Regions from separate parts of the Chromobacterium paludis genome, predicted to be linked through region 1. Evidence: predicted binding sites of a transcription regulator. Region 1 holds the regulator's gene; the other holds the start of a gene.
What was found. Region 1 encodes NrdR, which represses ribonucleotide reductase genes. Its sites were predicted from a motif close to AAANACNATATATNGTNTTT; they were not measured.

Region 1 (6,953 bases):
CGAGCTGCATTTCACCCTGTCCGCCCACGGCGACGAGCGCAACTGGGAAGGTTTTGTCTGGCCGCTGGCTTCGCTCGACAACGTCAAGCTGATAGAAGAAAACTTCCGCGAACTGATGGCGGAGTGCCGCGTGCGCGAGGTGCATATCCTGTCTGAACTGCAGCCGGAAAGCCGCGACGGCATTCCGCTGTTCTTCACCGCCGACGATCTGTAAGTTTCCGCCCCGCCTGGTTTGCCGCCCCGCCTAGCGCGGGGCTTGTCGTTTCAGCCTGTCGCGCGGGCCCATGGCGAGCCGGCCAGGCGTTGCGCCAAGTCGTCGATCAAGGCTTGCACCCGCGCCGGCCGGCCGCGGCCCGGCGGCGTCAGGATATAGAGGGCGATGGGATCGACCTGCCATTCCGGCATCGCCGTTTCCAGCAGGCCGTCTTGCAAGTCCTGCCAAGCCAGGAATTCCGGCTGCAGAGCCAGCCCCAGTCCCGCGCGCAAGGCCGGGACCAGCGCGTCGGCGTTGTTGACGCGCAGCGGCGCGTTCATTTCCAGCGAGAACTCGCCTTCGACTGGGTGGCGAAAGCGCCAGAAGCGGCCGCCTTGCGAATGGCTGTATTGCAAGGCGCGGTGATCGCCGAGTTCCGCCGGATGGGCAGGCTTGCCGTAGCGGGCGAAATAGGAGGGCGCGCCCACCAGCAGGATGCGCACCGCGCACAGACGGCGCGCCAGCAGGCTGGAGTCGGCCGGGGAGGCGATGCGCAGCGCCAGATCCATCCTGTCCGCCACCAGGTCCACTTGCTCGTCGCCGAAGTGCAGGTCCAGTTCCACCTCGGGGTGACGCGCCATGAAATCCGGCAGCAGCGGCGCCAGGTGGGACAGGCCGAAGGACATGGGAGCCGCCATGCGCACCCTGCCGCGCAAGGCCCCGGACTGCTCGGCGATGTCCGCCTCCACCGCCTCGCCTTCCGCCAGGATGCGCGCGGCGCGCTCCAGCGCCGCGTCGCCGGCCTCGGTCAGCGACAGCCGGCGCGAGGTGCGGTGCAGCAGCACGGTCTTCATCCTGTCTTCCAGGCGCGATACCGCCTTGGACACCGTGGCCTGGGATAGGCCCAGCTCGTCGGCGGCGCGGGCGAAGGCGCCGCATTCGGCCACCTTGGCGAAAATGGCCCAGGCTTCCAGATCGGGCAGTCGTTTCATGCGGGCTCCGTCGAATGGGGTCTATTCTGCCCATCCTATCAGTTCGCCAGCTTCGCTGCGGCGAGATTATGTTGAAAATGGAAATCATGCTATTCAATTCATTCCATTAACATCATCTGTGGCGACGTTTATAGTGGCGGTATACCACTCAAGAGCAGAAGGAGAACGCCATGATCGAACGCCGTCCCTACGCCAGCCTGGGCGCCGCCCAGCATGGCTGGCTGGATGCCAAGCACCATTTTTCCTTCGCCGATTACCGCGACGCCGAGCGTATGCGCTGGGGGCGGCTGCGGGTGTGGAACGACGACGCCATCGCCGCCGGCACCGGTTTCGATCCGCATCCTCACGCCGATATGGAAATCATCACCTATGTCCGCGAAGGCGCGATCAGCCACGCCGACAGCCTGGGCAACCGCGGCCGCACCGAGGCCGGCGATGTGCAGGTGATGAGCGCCGGCAGCGGCATCGTCCATTCCGAATACAACCTGGAGCCGGTGACGACCCGCATCTTCCAGATCTGGATCTATCCGGACCGCCACGGCGGCGAGCCGTCCTGGGGCAACAAGCCGTTTCCCAAGGCGGATCGCTCCGGCGCTTTCGTCGCGCTGGCCAGCGGCATGGGCGACGAAGATGCCTTGCCCATCCGCGCCGATGCCCGCGTGCTGGGCGCCACGCTGCGGGCGGGCGAGCGCGCGGACTATCGCTTCGGCGAGGGGCGGCGCGGCTACCTGGTGTTGTCCAGCGGCGCGGCGCAGGTGAACGGCATCGCGCTGCAGGCCGGCGACGGCGCGGCCATCGCGGGAGAAGATGTGATTCATGTATCGGCCAGCGAGGATGCGGAGCTGGTTCTGGTCGATACACGAGAGTAAGGCGGGAGGCTGCGCGGGGCTTCAGGTCCAGATGGCGGACATGGCGCCAGATGGCGAAAAGGCCGCAGGGCATTGCCCTGCGGCCTGGCGGATGCCTGCCGAGCCGGAGCTTACAGGGTCAGCACCCCGTTATCGTTCACGATTTCTCCCGGCACTTGCTGGTAGCCGGTGATGTCCAGCGTGGACCATTGCCAGCTGCCATCCATCTTGCGGCATTGGGCGCTCAGGATCACCTTGATGTTGCGGCTGGTTTGCGCGTAAGAGCCGTTCGGGATATAGCCCTTTTGCGGTTCGGCATCCACTTCGACATGCAGCGAGCCGTCCAGGTTGACCAGGCCGCCGTTCAGTTGAGTCAGGTCGAAGCCGGCCGGGATCCATTGGCCATTGCGTTTTTGCGACTCGCAATACAAGTGGACGGAAACGCTGTTAGCGGTCAGCAGATAGCTGCCTTGCGGCACAAAGCGGTTGTTCATAAACCCTCCAAAATGAGCGGACTTTGACTGTTTAACAAGATGCTGCCCGGCGTGGTTGTTTTTCCAGTATCGGGTGCCACTTGAATGTAGTTGATTGGTTTTTTATTGCTCTGATCCAAAGGCGGGTTGCCTGCCTTGCCTGCTTGTGCTTGATCGAGAGCAAGCGCTTGCAAAGACAATTCCACGTCAAGATTTCATCCAGTCCATTTCGTGTAGAATGGCCCCATCGTTAACCCTTTGATGGATGAGTCAAAGATGTTCGCTGCTGACCAGACGATCGCCAAATTCGACCCCGAACTCGCCGCCGCCATTGCCGCGGAATGCCAACGCCAGGAAGATCACATCGAGCTGATCGCCTCGGAAAACTACACCAGCCCGGCCGTCATGGAAGCCCAAGGCTCCCAGCTGACCAACAAGTACGCCGAAGGTTACCCGGGCAAGCGCTTCTACGGCGGTTGTGAGCATGTGGACGTCGTTGAGCAATTGGCCATCGACCGCGTCAAGCAGCTGTTCGGCGCGGAATACGCCAACGTCCAGCCGCACTCCGGCTCCCAGGCCAATCAGGCGGTGTACTTCTCCATCCTGAAGCCGGGCGACACGGTGATGGGCATGAATCTGGGCCACGGCGGCCACCTGACCCACGGCTCCCCGGCCAACCTGTCCGGCAAGATGTTCAACATCGTCGCCTACGGCCTGAACGACAAGGAAGAAATCGACTACGACGACATGGAGCGCGTGGCGATGGAAACCAAGCCCAAGCTGATCATCGGCGGCGCATCCGCCTACGCCTTGCGCTTCGACTTCGAGCGCATGGGTCAGATCGCCAAGAAAGTAGGCGCTTACTTCATGGTGGACATGGCTCACTACGCCGGCCTGGTGGCCGCGGGCCTGTACCCGAACCCGGTGCCGCACGCCGACTTCGTGACCTCCACCACCCACAAGACCCTGCGCGGCCCGCGCGGCGGCATCATCCTGGCCCGCGCGGAGTTCGAGAAGAGCATCAACAGCAATGTGTTCCCGACGCTGCAAGGCGGCCCGCTGGAGCATGTGATCGCCGCCAAGGCCGTCGCCTTCAAGGAAGCGCTGCAGCCGGAATTCAAGGCGTATCAGGAACAAGTGATCAAGAACGCCGCCATCATGGCCAAGACCCTGGCCGAGCGCGGCCTGCGCATCGTGTCCGGCCGCACCGAGAGCCACGTGTTCCTGGTCGACCTGCGCGCCAAGGGCCTGACCGGCAAGCAAGCCGACTCGCTGCTGGGCCGCGCCCACATCACGGTCAACAAGAACGCCATCCCGAACGATCCGGAAACCCCGTTCGTCACCTCCGGCATCCGCATCGGCTCCCCGGCCATCACCACCCGCGGCTTCAAGGAAGCCGAGGCCATCGAAGTGGCGAATCTGGTCGCCGACGTGCTGGACAACCCGAACGACGACGCGTTGATCGCCCGCGTTGCCGAGAAGGCCACCGCGCTGTGCCACCGTTTCCCGGTGTACGCCAAGTAAGCGCCGCGCTATTCGGTTGCAAGCAAGCCGCCCCTTGACGGGCGGCTTTTTTCATGGCTTCGATGTATTGGCTGGCCTTTGCTGATAACATTCGCTTATTGCAACTCTCAGGATTTTTGTCATGAAATGCGCGTTCTGCGGCAACCCGGACACTCAGGTGATCGACTCCCGCGTCAGCGAGGACGGCAGCAGCATCCGCCGGCGGCGGCGCTGCCCGGCCTGCGACAAGCGTTTCACGACCTTTGAAACCGCCGACGTGCGCATGCCGCAGGTGGTGAAGGCGGCCGGACATCGCTCCGAGTTCGACATCGAGAAAGTGCGCACCAGTTTTCTGCGGGCGCTGCACAAGCGGCCGGTGTCCACCACCCTGGTGGACGAGGCGATAGACCGCATCTGCCACAAGCTGCTGCAGCTGGGCGAGCGCGAGGTGAGCAGCCGCCAGATAGGCGAGATGGTGATGAATGAACTGGCGCGGCTGGACAAGGTGGCCTATGTCCGTTTTGCCTCGGTTTACCGCAGTTTTCAGGATATTTCCGAATTTACCGATGCGATCGAGGAAATCCAGAAGTCATCGCATTGACAGTCTTGGCGGTGGTTGATACATATGTTTAATCTATTTGTCATTTTGGATTGAGCCATGACTGCCGCCACTCTCGAAGCTATTGCCCTGCTGCCGCCCGATGTCATCCACGCCGAGCGGCTGTTTGCCTTGATTGACGAAAGCCGCGCCAGCCTGCGCGCCTGGCTGCCCTGGGTGGACGCCACGCAAACCGTGGAAGACAGCCGGCAATTCCTGGCCGGCGTCGCCGAAGGCGCGCGCAACGGCGGCGGCTGCGCTTGCCGGCTGATCGAGCTGGACGGCGAACTGGCCGGCTGCATAGACATCCACGGCATCAGCGCGCTGAATGATTCAGGCCTGCTGGGCTATTGGCTGGCGGACCGTTTCGTCGGCCGCGGCGCGATGAGCGGCGCGGTGGCGCGGATGCTGGACCTTGGCTTTGGCGAGCTGGGATTGAACCGCCTGGTCATTCTGGCGGGCATGGACAATGCGCGCAGCCGCGCGGTGGCGGAGCGCTTGGGCTTTGCCCTCGAAGGCGTGCGGCGCGACGGGCTCCGTCTGCATGGCGACTATCACGATGCTTGCCAGTACAGCATGCTGGCGCGGGAGTGGAGGGCGCGGCGATGAGCGAGGTGAGCATTCGTCCGGCCGTGCCGGAGCGCGACGCCGCGGCGGTCTACGCTCTGATCGACCGCTATCGCGCCACCTTGGCGCAATGGATGGCCGGCATCGTCAAGCCGCAATCGGCGGCTGATACCGAGGCTTTTCTGCGGCTGCAGGCCCAGGGGAACGAAGAAGGCCGCTGCGCGCATAGGCTGATTCTTGTCGATGGCGAAATCGCCGGCAGCTGCTCGCTGCATGGCGTCAGCCAGGCGCATCGCTCCGCTCGCGTCGGCTATTGGCTGGCTGACCATCACGTCGGGCGCGGGGTGATGCGGCGGGCGATGGAGCAATTGCTGGAGCACGCCTTCCACGAAATGGGCTTGCATAGGGTGGAGCTGGGCTGCGCGCCGGAAAACATCCGCAGCTGCAAGGTGGCGGAAAGCCTGGGCTTTCGGCTGGAGGGCGAGCTGCGCGACGCGCAGTGGCTGAACGGGCGCTTCTGGAATATGCGTTGTTACGGCCTGTTGGCCGAGGAATGGAAAAAGCGGGAATGATGGAATACAGCGCCGACGACTATGTGTTCATGCAGCGCGCGCTGCGCCTGGCCGAGGGGGCGACGCGGCGCGCCGCGCCCAATCCCGGCGTGGGCTGCGTGTTGGTGCGCGACGGCGCGGTCATAGGCGAGGGCGCGACCCTGGCCGTCGGCTCCGATCACGCGGAAATCCAGGCGATCAAGGACTGCCTGGCGCGCGGCGACAGTCCGCGCGGCGCCACCGCCTATGTCACCCTGGAACCGTGCAGCCATCACGGCCGCACGCCCCCCTGCGCCGAGCGTTTGATCAAGGAAGGCATAAGCCGCGTGGCGGCGGCCATGGTCGACCCTTATCATGAGGTGGCCGGGCGCGGCATCGCCATGCTGCGGGCGGCGGGCATAGACGCAACCGCCGGCTTGATGGAGGCGGAGGCTCGCCGCGTGCATCGCGGCTTCCTGTCGCGCGTGGAGCGCGGCCGGCCCTGGGTGACGCTGAAGGCCGCCGCCACGCTGGACGGCAAGACCGCGCTGCTCAACGGCGTGAGCAAGTGGATCACCGGGCCGCAGGCGCGGCTGGACGTGCAGCGGCTGCGCGCCGCGCATTGCGCCATCCTCACCGGCAGCGGCACGGTGCTGGCCGATGATCCGCAGCTGACGGTGCGCGACTTCCCCGTGGCGGTGCAACCCTGGCGCGTGGTGCTGGACGGCGATCTGCGCGCCGATCCGGCCAGCCGCGTTTATCAGGGCGGGCGCGCTTTATTGGCCACTTGCGTGGCGGACGAGGCGCGGCTGGAACCGTTCCGCGCGCGCGGAGTGGAGGCGCTGGTGGTTGGGCGTCGAGACGGCAAGGCGGACCTGGCGGACTTGTTGACGCAGCTGGCGGGCCGCGGCGTCAATGAATTGATGATAGAGGCGGGCGCCGGACTGAACGGCGCCCTGCTGCGTGCCGGGCTGGTGGACGAGATCGTGCTGTACTTGGCGCCGTCGCTGGCCGGCGATGCGGCGCGCGGACTGTTCGCCTGGCCTGCGCTGGAAAGTCTGACGGACAAGATCAGGCTGGACATCGCCGACGCGCGCAAGGTGGGGGCGGATCTGCGGCTGAGTCTGCGTCCGCAGCCTGCGGCATAGGGGCGGTTAAGGCTTGCCGCGCGGTGGCGCGCTCGGGCGAATCGCGGCGTGCCGCCTTGCATGCTCTGCCCGCGCGGGACCCCGATGAGTCGGCGCGAAAC
Region 2 (6,953 bases), 990 kb from region 1:
ACTGCGTATTGGGGGCGATGCGGCGCCGCCTGCGGCTGGCGCAGCTGGCTGACGGCCACGGTGCGGGCCTGGCCGGCCTCCAGCGGCGGGTCGGCCGCGGGCTGGGCCTGGATAAAGTAGGCGTAAGCGGCGTCGCCGGCGTTTCTTGCGCTGAGGCGGCGGCCGCCGGCGCTTTGGCGCAGCAGGCAGTAGGCGGTGGCGCTCATGTGCTCTCCCGGTTTAGAAGCGCAGTTGCTGGGCCAGCTGATGGATGAGCTTGCGCTCGCTGGCTTCCTGTTGGTCCATCTGTTCCTGCTGGCGGCGGCGCTGCGCGCGCAGCTGCTGCAGCTGGCGGTACTGGCGGTTGGCGGCGGCCAGGTCCTGTTTCAGAATTTCGATTTCCTGCTGCAATTCTTCCGGCTGGCAGTACACCACCAGGCAGTCGCCTTCCACCCAGGCCTTGCGCCAGACGGCGGCGCGCGGCGCGCGGCGGGATTCGGCGAAGTAGTCCTTCCATTCGCATGGCGGGGTGCGGCTGAGCTGCAGGTACATGTTGAACAGCAGGAACTGCTTGTCCGGGTTGTGCGATTTGTCCTCGCAAAACCCGCTAATGCCGATGTTTTCAAATGTCTGCATCTCGTCCTCCCCAGGCTGGGCCTGTGCTTGCGCTGCGGGGCGGTTGGCCGCTGCCCCGGCGGTTGGTTTGCTACCCTGCGTCATGTGCGGGCGATGCCGCCTGCGTGGCCAGGGTGTGCTGCTCCGGACTGGTGTCGTATTGCACCAGCCCGTAAATCTTCCAGGCGCCGTTCACCGTTTTCAGGTGGTAGCCGGTGTGGTAGCGCCACGGCGCGCGGCCGTCGGCGCGCTGCACGGTCCAGGCCACGATGGCGGTGGCGGCGCCCGCGCCCAGCGGGGTGACGCTTTCCAGCTGGTGGCTGGCGCTGACAAAGCCCTGGCTGCGGTACCACTGTAGCAGCGCCGCCGTGGTGTCGATCAAAGACGGCATGTCCAGCCAACCGGTCAGCTCGCCCTGGTGGATGGCGGTGAAGGGCACGGTGAAGTGGCCGGTCACGCCTGCGCAGTCCAGTTGCGAATAGCTGTCGCGGTAGTGTTTGAAAAAGGCTTCCAGGCTCATAGTCGCTCTCGTTGCGTCATGGGTCTGCTGCTTTTGCTGCGGGTTGCCGTCTTGCTTTCACATCCAGAAACCGCCTGCTGGCAAGCGGTTTGAAGATGGGTATGCCGGTTGGCGGAACGCCTCCTTTGGAGGCTTTCGTCTGATGCTCCGACTAGGCGGAACGCCCCCAAGGGGGCTTCCGCCCTACGAAATCTGCCTTATTGGCAGGATTCGCAATCGGGGTTGTCGATGCTGCAGAACTTGGCGTCGGTGGCCGGGGTGTTGTCCACGGCGGCCGGCGCGGTTTGCGCCTGGCTGGAGACGGCGTTCAGCTCGCCGCCGCGGCCGGTGGACTTCTCGGCGCTGGTGGCGGCCAGGGTGCGCAGGTAGTAGGTGGTCTTCACGCCGCGCAGCCAGGCATGCTTGTACAGCTCGTCCAGCTTCTTGCCGGAGGCGCCGGCCATGTACAGGTTCAGCGACTGCGCTTGGTCGATCCACTTTTGGCGGCGCGAGGCGGCTTCCACCAGCCAGCGCGGGTCCAGCTCGAAGGCGGTGGCGTAGATGGCTTTCAGCTCGGCCGGCACGCGGTCGATCTGGCCCAGGCTGCCGTCGAAGTATTTCAGGTCGGCTACCATCACTTCATCCCACAGGCCGGCGGCTTTCAGGTCGCGCACCAGATATTCGTTGGTGACGGTGAATTCGCCGGACAGGTTGGACTTCACGAACAGGTTCTGGTAGGTCGGTTCGATGCTTGCCGACACGCCGATGATGTTGGCGATGGTCGCGGTCGGGGCGATGGCCAGGCAGTTGCTGTTGCGCATGCCGTATTGCTTGATGCGGGCGCGCACCACGCTCCAGTCCAGGCGCTCGGTACGGTCCATTTCCAGGTAGCCGCCGCGCTCGGCCGCCAGCAGGTTGATGCTGTCCTGCGGCAGGATGCCGCGGTCCCACAGGCTGCCGCTGTACGACGGGTAGCGGCCGCGCTCTTCCGCCAGTTCGGTGGAGGCCAGGTAGGCGTAGTAAGCCACCATTTCCATGGATTCGTCGGCAAACTCCACCGCGGCGTCGGAGCCGTAGGCCACGCGCTTTTGATGCAGGCAGTCCTGGAAGCCCATGATGCCCATGCCCACCGGGCGATGCTTCAGGTTGGAGTTGCGCGCCTTCACCACCGGGTAGAAGTTGATGTCGATCACGTTGTCCAGCATGCGCAGGGCGGTGCGGATGGTGCGCTGCAGCTTTTCGCTGTCCAGCGTGCCGTCAGCCTTGAGGTGGGCGGACAGGTTGACCGAACCCAGGTTGCAGACGGCGATTTCGTCGTCGCTGGTATTCAGCGTGATCTCGGTGCACAGGTTGGAGCTGTGCACCACGCCGCGGTGCTGCTGCGGGCTGCGGATGTTGCACGGATCCTTGAAGGTGAACCACGGGTGGCCGGTTTCAAACAGCATGGTCAGCATCTTGCGCCACAGGCTCAGCGCCGGAATCTGCTTGTACACCTTCAGCTCGCCGCGCTTGCCCTTGGCTTCGTAGGCGGTGTAGGCCTTTTCGAAGGCTTGGCCGTACAGCTCGTGCAGGTCCGGGGTTTCCGACGGGGAGAACAGGCTCCACTCGCCGCCTTCCATCACGCGCTTCATGAACAGGTCCGGAATCCAGTTGGCGGTGTTCATGTCGTGGGTGCGGCGGCGGTCGTCGCCGGTGTTCTTGCGCAGCTCCAGGAATTCTTCGATGTCGGCGTGCCAGGTTTCCAGGTAGGCGCAGACGGCGCCCTTGCGCTTGCCGCCCTGGTTCACCGCCACGGCGGTGTCGTTGACTACCTTCAGGAACGGCACCACGCCTTGCGACTTGCCGTTGGTGCCCTTGATGTGGCTGCCCATGGCGCGCACCGGGGTCCAGTCGTTGCCCAGGCCGCCGGCGAACTTGGACAGCAGCGCGTTTTCCTTGATGCCTTCGTAGATGCCGTCCAGGTCATCGGCGATGGTGGTCAGGTAGCAGCTGGACAGCTGGCTGCGGCGGGTGCCGGAGTTGAACAGCGTGGGCGTGGACGACATGAAGTCGAAGCTGGACAGCAGCTGGTAGAACTCGATGGCGCGGGCTTCGCGGTTCACTTCGTTCAGCGCCAGGCCCATGGCCACGCGCATGAAGAAGGCCTGCGGCATTTCGATGCGGGCGCCGTCGATGTGCAGGAAGTAGCGGTCGTACAGGGTCTGCAGGCCCAGGTAGCCAAATTGCAGGTCGCGCTCGGCGTCCAGCGCCGCGCCCAGTTTTTTCAGGTCGTATTCGGCCAGCTTTTCGTCCAGCAGCTCGGCGGCGATGCCCTTCTTCACGTAGTCGGCGAAGTAGGGCGCGTATTGGGCGGCCATTTCGTCCTGGCTGACGGCCTCGCCCAGGATTTCCAGGCGGATGTTGCCCATCAGCAGGCGGGCAGTCACGTAATCGTAAGCCGGGTCTTGCTCGATCATGGAGCGGGCGGCCAGGATGGCGGACTTGCCCACTTCTTCTTCCGGCACGCCGTCGTAGATGTTCTTCAGGGTTTCGGACAGGATGGCGTCCACGTCGATGCCGGCCAGGTTCTTGCTGGCGGCTTCGATGCTGGCGCGCAGGCGGGCCACGTCCAGCGGCAGCTTGCGGCCGTCCTTGCGCAGCACGTTGATCTGCACATTGGCCAGGGCCTCGCCGCGGGCGGCGCGTTCTTGCGAGCGCTGTTCGCGGTACAGCACGTAGGCGCGGGCCACGTCGTGCTCGCCGAAGCGCATCAGCGACAGCTCCACCTGGTCCTGGATGTCTTCGATGTGGATGGCGCCGCCTTCCGGTTTGCGGCGCATCAGCGCGTTGACCACCTGTTCCGTCAGTTGCGCCACCTTGTCGCGGATGCTGGCGGAGGTGGCGCCTTGCTGGCCCATGACGGCCAGGAAGGCCTTGGTCATGGCGATGGAGATTTTGACGGGTTCGAACGGCACCACCGCGCCATTGCGACGGATGGTTTTGTACTGGCTGAAATCGGCTTGCGGCGCGGCGGCGCGGCCGAGTTCGGCGGCGGTTTGCCCTTCAAAGGTGGTCAGTTGCATGTATCCCTCGATAAAGAGAAGTTTAGGTCCGGCCGCGCTGCATTCTTGGCGGCAGGTCGGCTTGTGGACAATTCTGTTGAAAAGCTGTGTGCGGGCTGTGGGTAAACACAATATATACCGTCTGCGCCGCTAGGACTGCCCAAATTCTAGTGTTGAGGGTGACACAGTTCAAGTCTTGACTTTGCGCAGAAAACCGGAAATCCGCGCCGTTATTGGCTTTGCGCGCCGTGGAAATTTTTCTGCAAAAAAACGGCAATGAATGGGCGGGCGGCGCAAGCCTTGGAAAGCCGCGGTCTCCCAAGCACATGGCATGGCGGCGGCTGGGGTCCACTATATGTTGTGTAAACGCACTGTTGCGCGCTTGCTACGATAATGGGATGGAAAGTTTACCGTCAGATTGAGGCGGGGCTCAGGGCAGGGGCTGCATCTTGATGGAGGGCGGCAGCCACCAGCGGTATTCGCTGTCCGGCAGCGGGTCGGGGAACATGGGGTTGCGCAGGTAGAGCACGGTGCGCGTCTCTTGTTTCAGCAGCGCGATTTCCGGCTGGTGGTATTGCACGAACAGCTTTTTGAAGGAGCCGTCGCGCAGGGCCAGGATCAGCCCCGTTTCGATGCGCTGGGCCAGCGCATCATTGCCCTTGCGCACCCAGAAATACACCGGGAAACGCATGAACAGAGCATGGCTGTTGTCCGCGGCGAGGTCCGGGTAGCGCGGTCCGTAGACCGCCAACTCCTTGGCGTATTCGTTGATGCCGCGCGGAAAGGCGTCGAAGCGCTGATCGCTCAGCATAGCGAACAGCCCCTCGTAGCTGGGCGAGGTCACCAGCTGCAGGCCGTTGGCCTCCAGGATGGCAAGGTCCGCCCACTGGCTATTGAAGCCAAAACGGACGCTGCGCTTGAGTTCTGCCGGGCTCAGGCGCTGGAAACGCGGCTGGTCGCTTTTGCGTATCAGCAGAACGCGGTAGCCCAGCAAGCCGCGCAGGATGTCTATCTTGACCGGTTGCAGCGCCGCCAGCCGCTCTACGCTGGGGCCCAGCGCCATCACGTCGATGGCGCCAGCCTTCATCATCGCCAGCAGCCTGGCCTGGGTGATGTGCGCGGTGTCCAATTGCTTGATCGTGTCGTCGCCGCCCGGCTTGCGCGTATGGTCCAACGCCAGTTGCAGCAAAGCCCAGCGGTAGTCGTAGAGTTTGCCGCTGGGGGCGCAGCGCAGTTCGGCCGCCCCGGCTGCCCGCGGCAGGCATGCCAAAGCCAAGCTCAGGCAGAGGGGCGGGAGCAGGGCGGAAAGGCGGCGCAAGCGTGGCGGCAGCGGCATGAAAGGACTAGTCAGTAGGATGATGCGCCTATGATAGCCAGCAGCCAGTTTCTTTCAACGTTTTTGTATGCTGCCTTGCGATTTCAGCGTGGGTACAGCGCGCCCAGGATGCGCGGTCCCTGCGCGCCGGTGACGGCCGGCAGGTTGCCCGGCGCGCGCTGGTTGAAGCGCCAGCCCAGCCAGGCGAAGGCGACGGCCTCGATCAGCTGCGCCGGCATGCCCAGTTCTTCGATCGGCGCGACGCGCTGGCCGGGCAGCAGGCTGCCGATGGCCGCCAGCAGCGCGCGGTTGCGGGCGCCGCCGCCGCAGACATAGACGGCCTCGTTGCCGGGGCAGTGCTGGGCGATGGCGTCCGCGGCGCAGCGCGCGCTGAAGGCGAGCAGGGTGGCCTGCACGTCGGCGGCGGCCGGCGGCGCGGGCAGGGCGGATAGGCGGGCCTCCAGCCAAGCGTCGTCGAACAGGTCGCGGCCGGTGCTTTTGGGCGGGGTCTGGCTCAGATACGGTTCCGCCAGCATGGCGGCCAACAGGGGGGCGTGGATGCGGCCGGAGGCGGCCCAGCGGCCGTCGTCGTCATAGGCTTGGCCGGTGTGCCGCAGGCACCAGGCGTCCATCAGCATATTGCCGGGGCCGCAGTCGAAGCCGATGGCGTCTTGCCCGGCGTGCAGCCGGGCGAGATTGCTGATGCCGCCTATGTTCAGGATGACGCGGTTTTCGTCCGGGCTGGAGAACGCGCCTTGCTGAAAAGCGGGAACCAGCGGCGCGCCATGGCCGCCGGCGGCCACGTCGCGGCGGCGAAAGTCCGCGATCACGTCGATGCCGGCCAGTTCCGCCAGCCGCGCCATATTGCCCAGCTGTATGGTGTAGCCATCGTGCGGCGCATGGCGGATGGTCTGGCCATGGCAGGCGATGGCGCGGATATCCTGGGGGCGATGGCCGGACTGTTCCAGCAGCCCAAGCGCGGCCTGGGCGTAGAGCGCGGCCAGGCGGTTGGCCAGGGTCTCGGCGCGGTGCAACTCGTCATGGCCGCGGGCCTGCAAGGCGAGCACCTCCGCCTTGATGGCGGCAGGATAGGGCAGGGCGTGGTCCGCCAGCAGGGTGGGGCGGCCGGCGGAGTCGAAGCGCGCCAGCACGGCGTCCACGCCGTCCAGGCTGGTGCCGGACATCATTCCAATATATAGGTCGTTCATCAATCGATCTGGGCAACATTGACCGGGATGTTTTGCAGCAGGTTCAGCTTGGCGCTGAGCTGGACGCGCTTGGCGCCGAACTCGGCCAGCTGGGTCCGGCTCAATCCCGGCGTGGGCAGGGCGTTGGTGGCCGGGTTTACCGGCTGATCGTTGATTCTAACCTCAAAATGCAGGTGCGCGCCGGTGGAGCGGCCGGTACTGCCGACATAGCCTATCACCTGGCCCGCCTTGACCTTGATGCCGGGCTTCATGCCCTTGGCAAAACCGCGCATATGGGCGTACAGCGTGGCCAGCTT

Region 2: the regulator NrdR is predicted to act here: its motif matches at 4,259-4,278, upstream of FYK34_RS06260 (ribonucleoside-diphosphate reductase subunit alpha).

What each region holds. Positions count from the first base shown of each region.
Region 1 is NZ_CP043473.1:389,354-396,306, forward strand. It holds gene FYK34_RS01830 (hypothetical protein) at 1-214, shown strand, start outside; gene FYK34_RS01835 (LysR family transcriptional regulator) at 265-1,185, opposite strand; gene FYK34_RS01840 (pirin family protein) at 1,356-2,054, shown strand; gene FYK34_RS01845 (cyanovirin) at 2,165-2,527, opposite strand; gene FYK34_RS01850 (hypothetical protein) at 2,524-2,712, opposite strand; gene glyA (serine hydroxymethyltransferase) at 2,783-4,030, shown strand; gene nrdR (transcriptional regulator NrdR) at 4,152-4,610, shown strand; gene FYK34_RS01865 (GNAT family N-acetyltransferase) at 4,668-5,216, shown strand; gene FYK34_RS01870 (GNAT family N-acetyltransferase) at 5,213-5,746, shown strand; gene ribD (bifunctional diaminohydroxyphosphoribosylaminopyrimidine deaminase/5-amino-6-(5-phosphoribosylamino)uracil reductase RibD) at 5,743-6,852, shown strand.
Region 2 is NZ_CP043473.1:1,376,413-1,383,365, forward strand. It holds gene FYK34_RS06245 (hypothetical protein) at 1-206, opposite strand, end outside; gene FYK34_RS06250 (hypothetical protein) at 220-615, opposite strand; gene FYK34_RS06255 (hypothetical protein) at 686-1,114, opposite strand; gene FYK34_RS06260 (ribonucleoside-diphosphate reductase subunit alpha) at 1,312-4,155, opposite strand; gene FYK34_RS06265 (substrate-binding periplasmic protein) at 4,565-5,404, opposite strand; gene FYK34_RS06270 (anhydro-N-acetylmuramic acid kinase) at 5,554-6,657, opposite strand; gene FYK34_RS06275 (peptidoglycan DD-metalloendopeptidase family protein) at 6,657-6,953, opposite strand, start outside.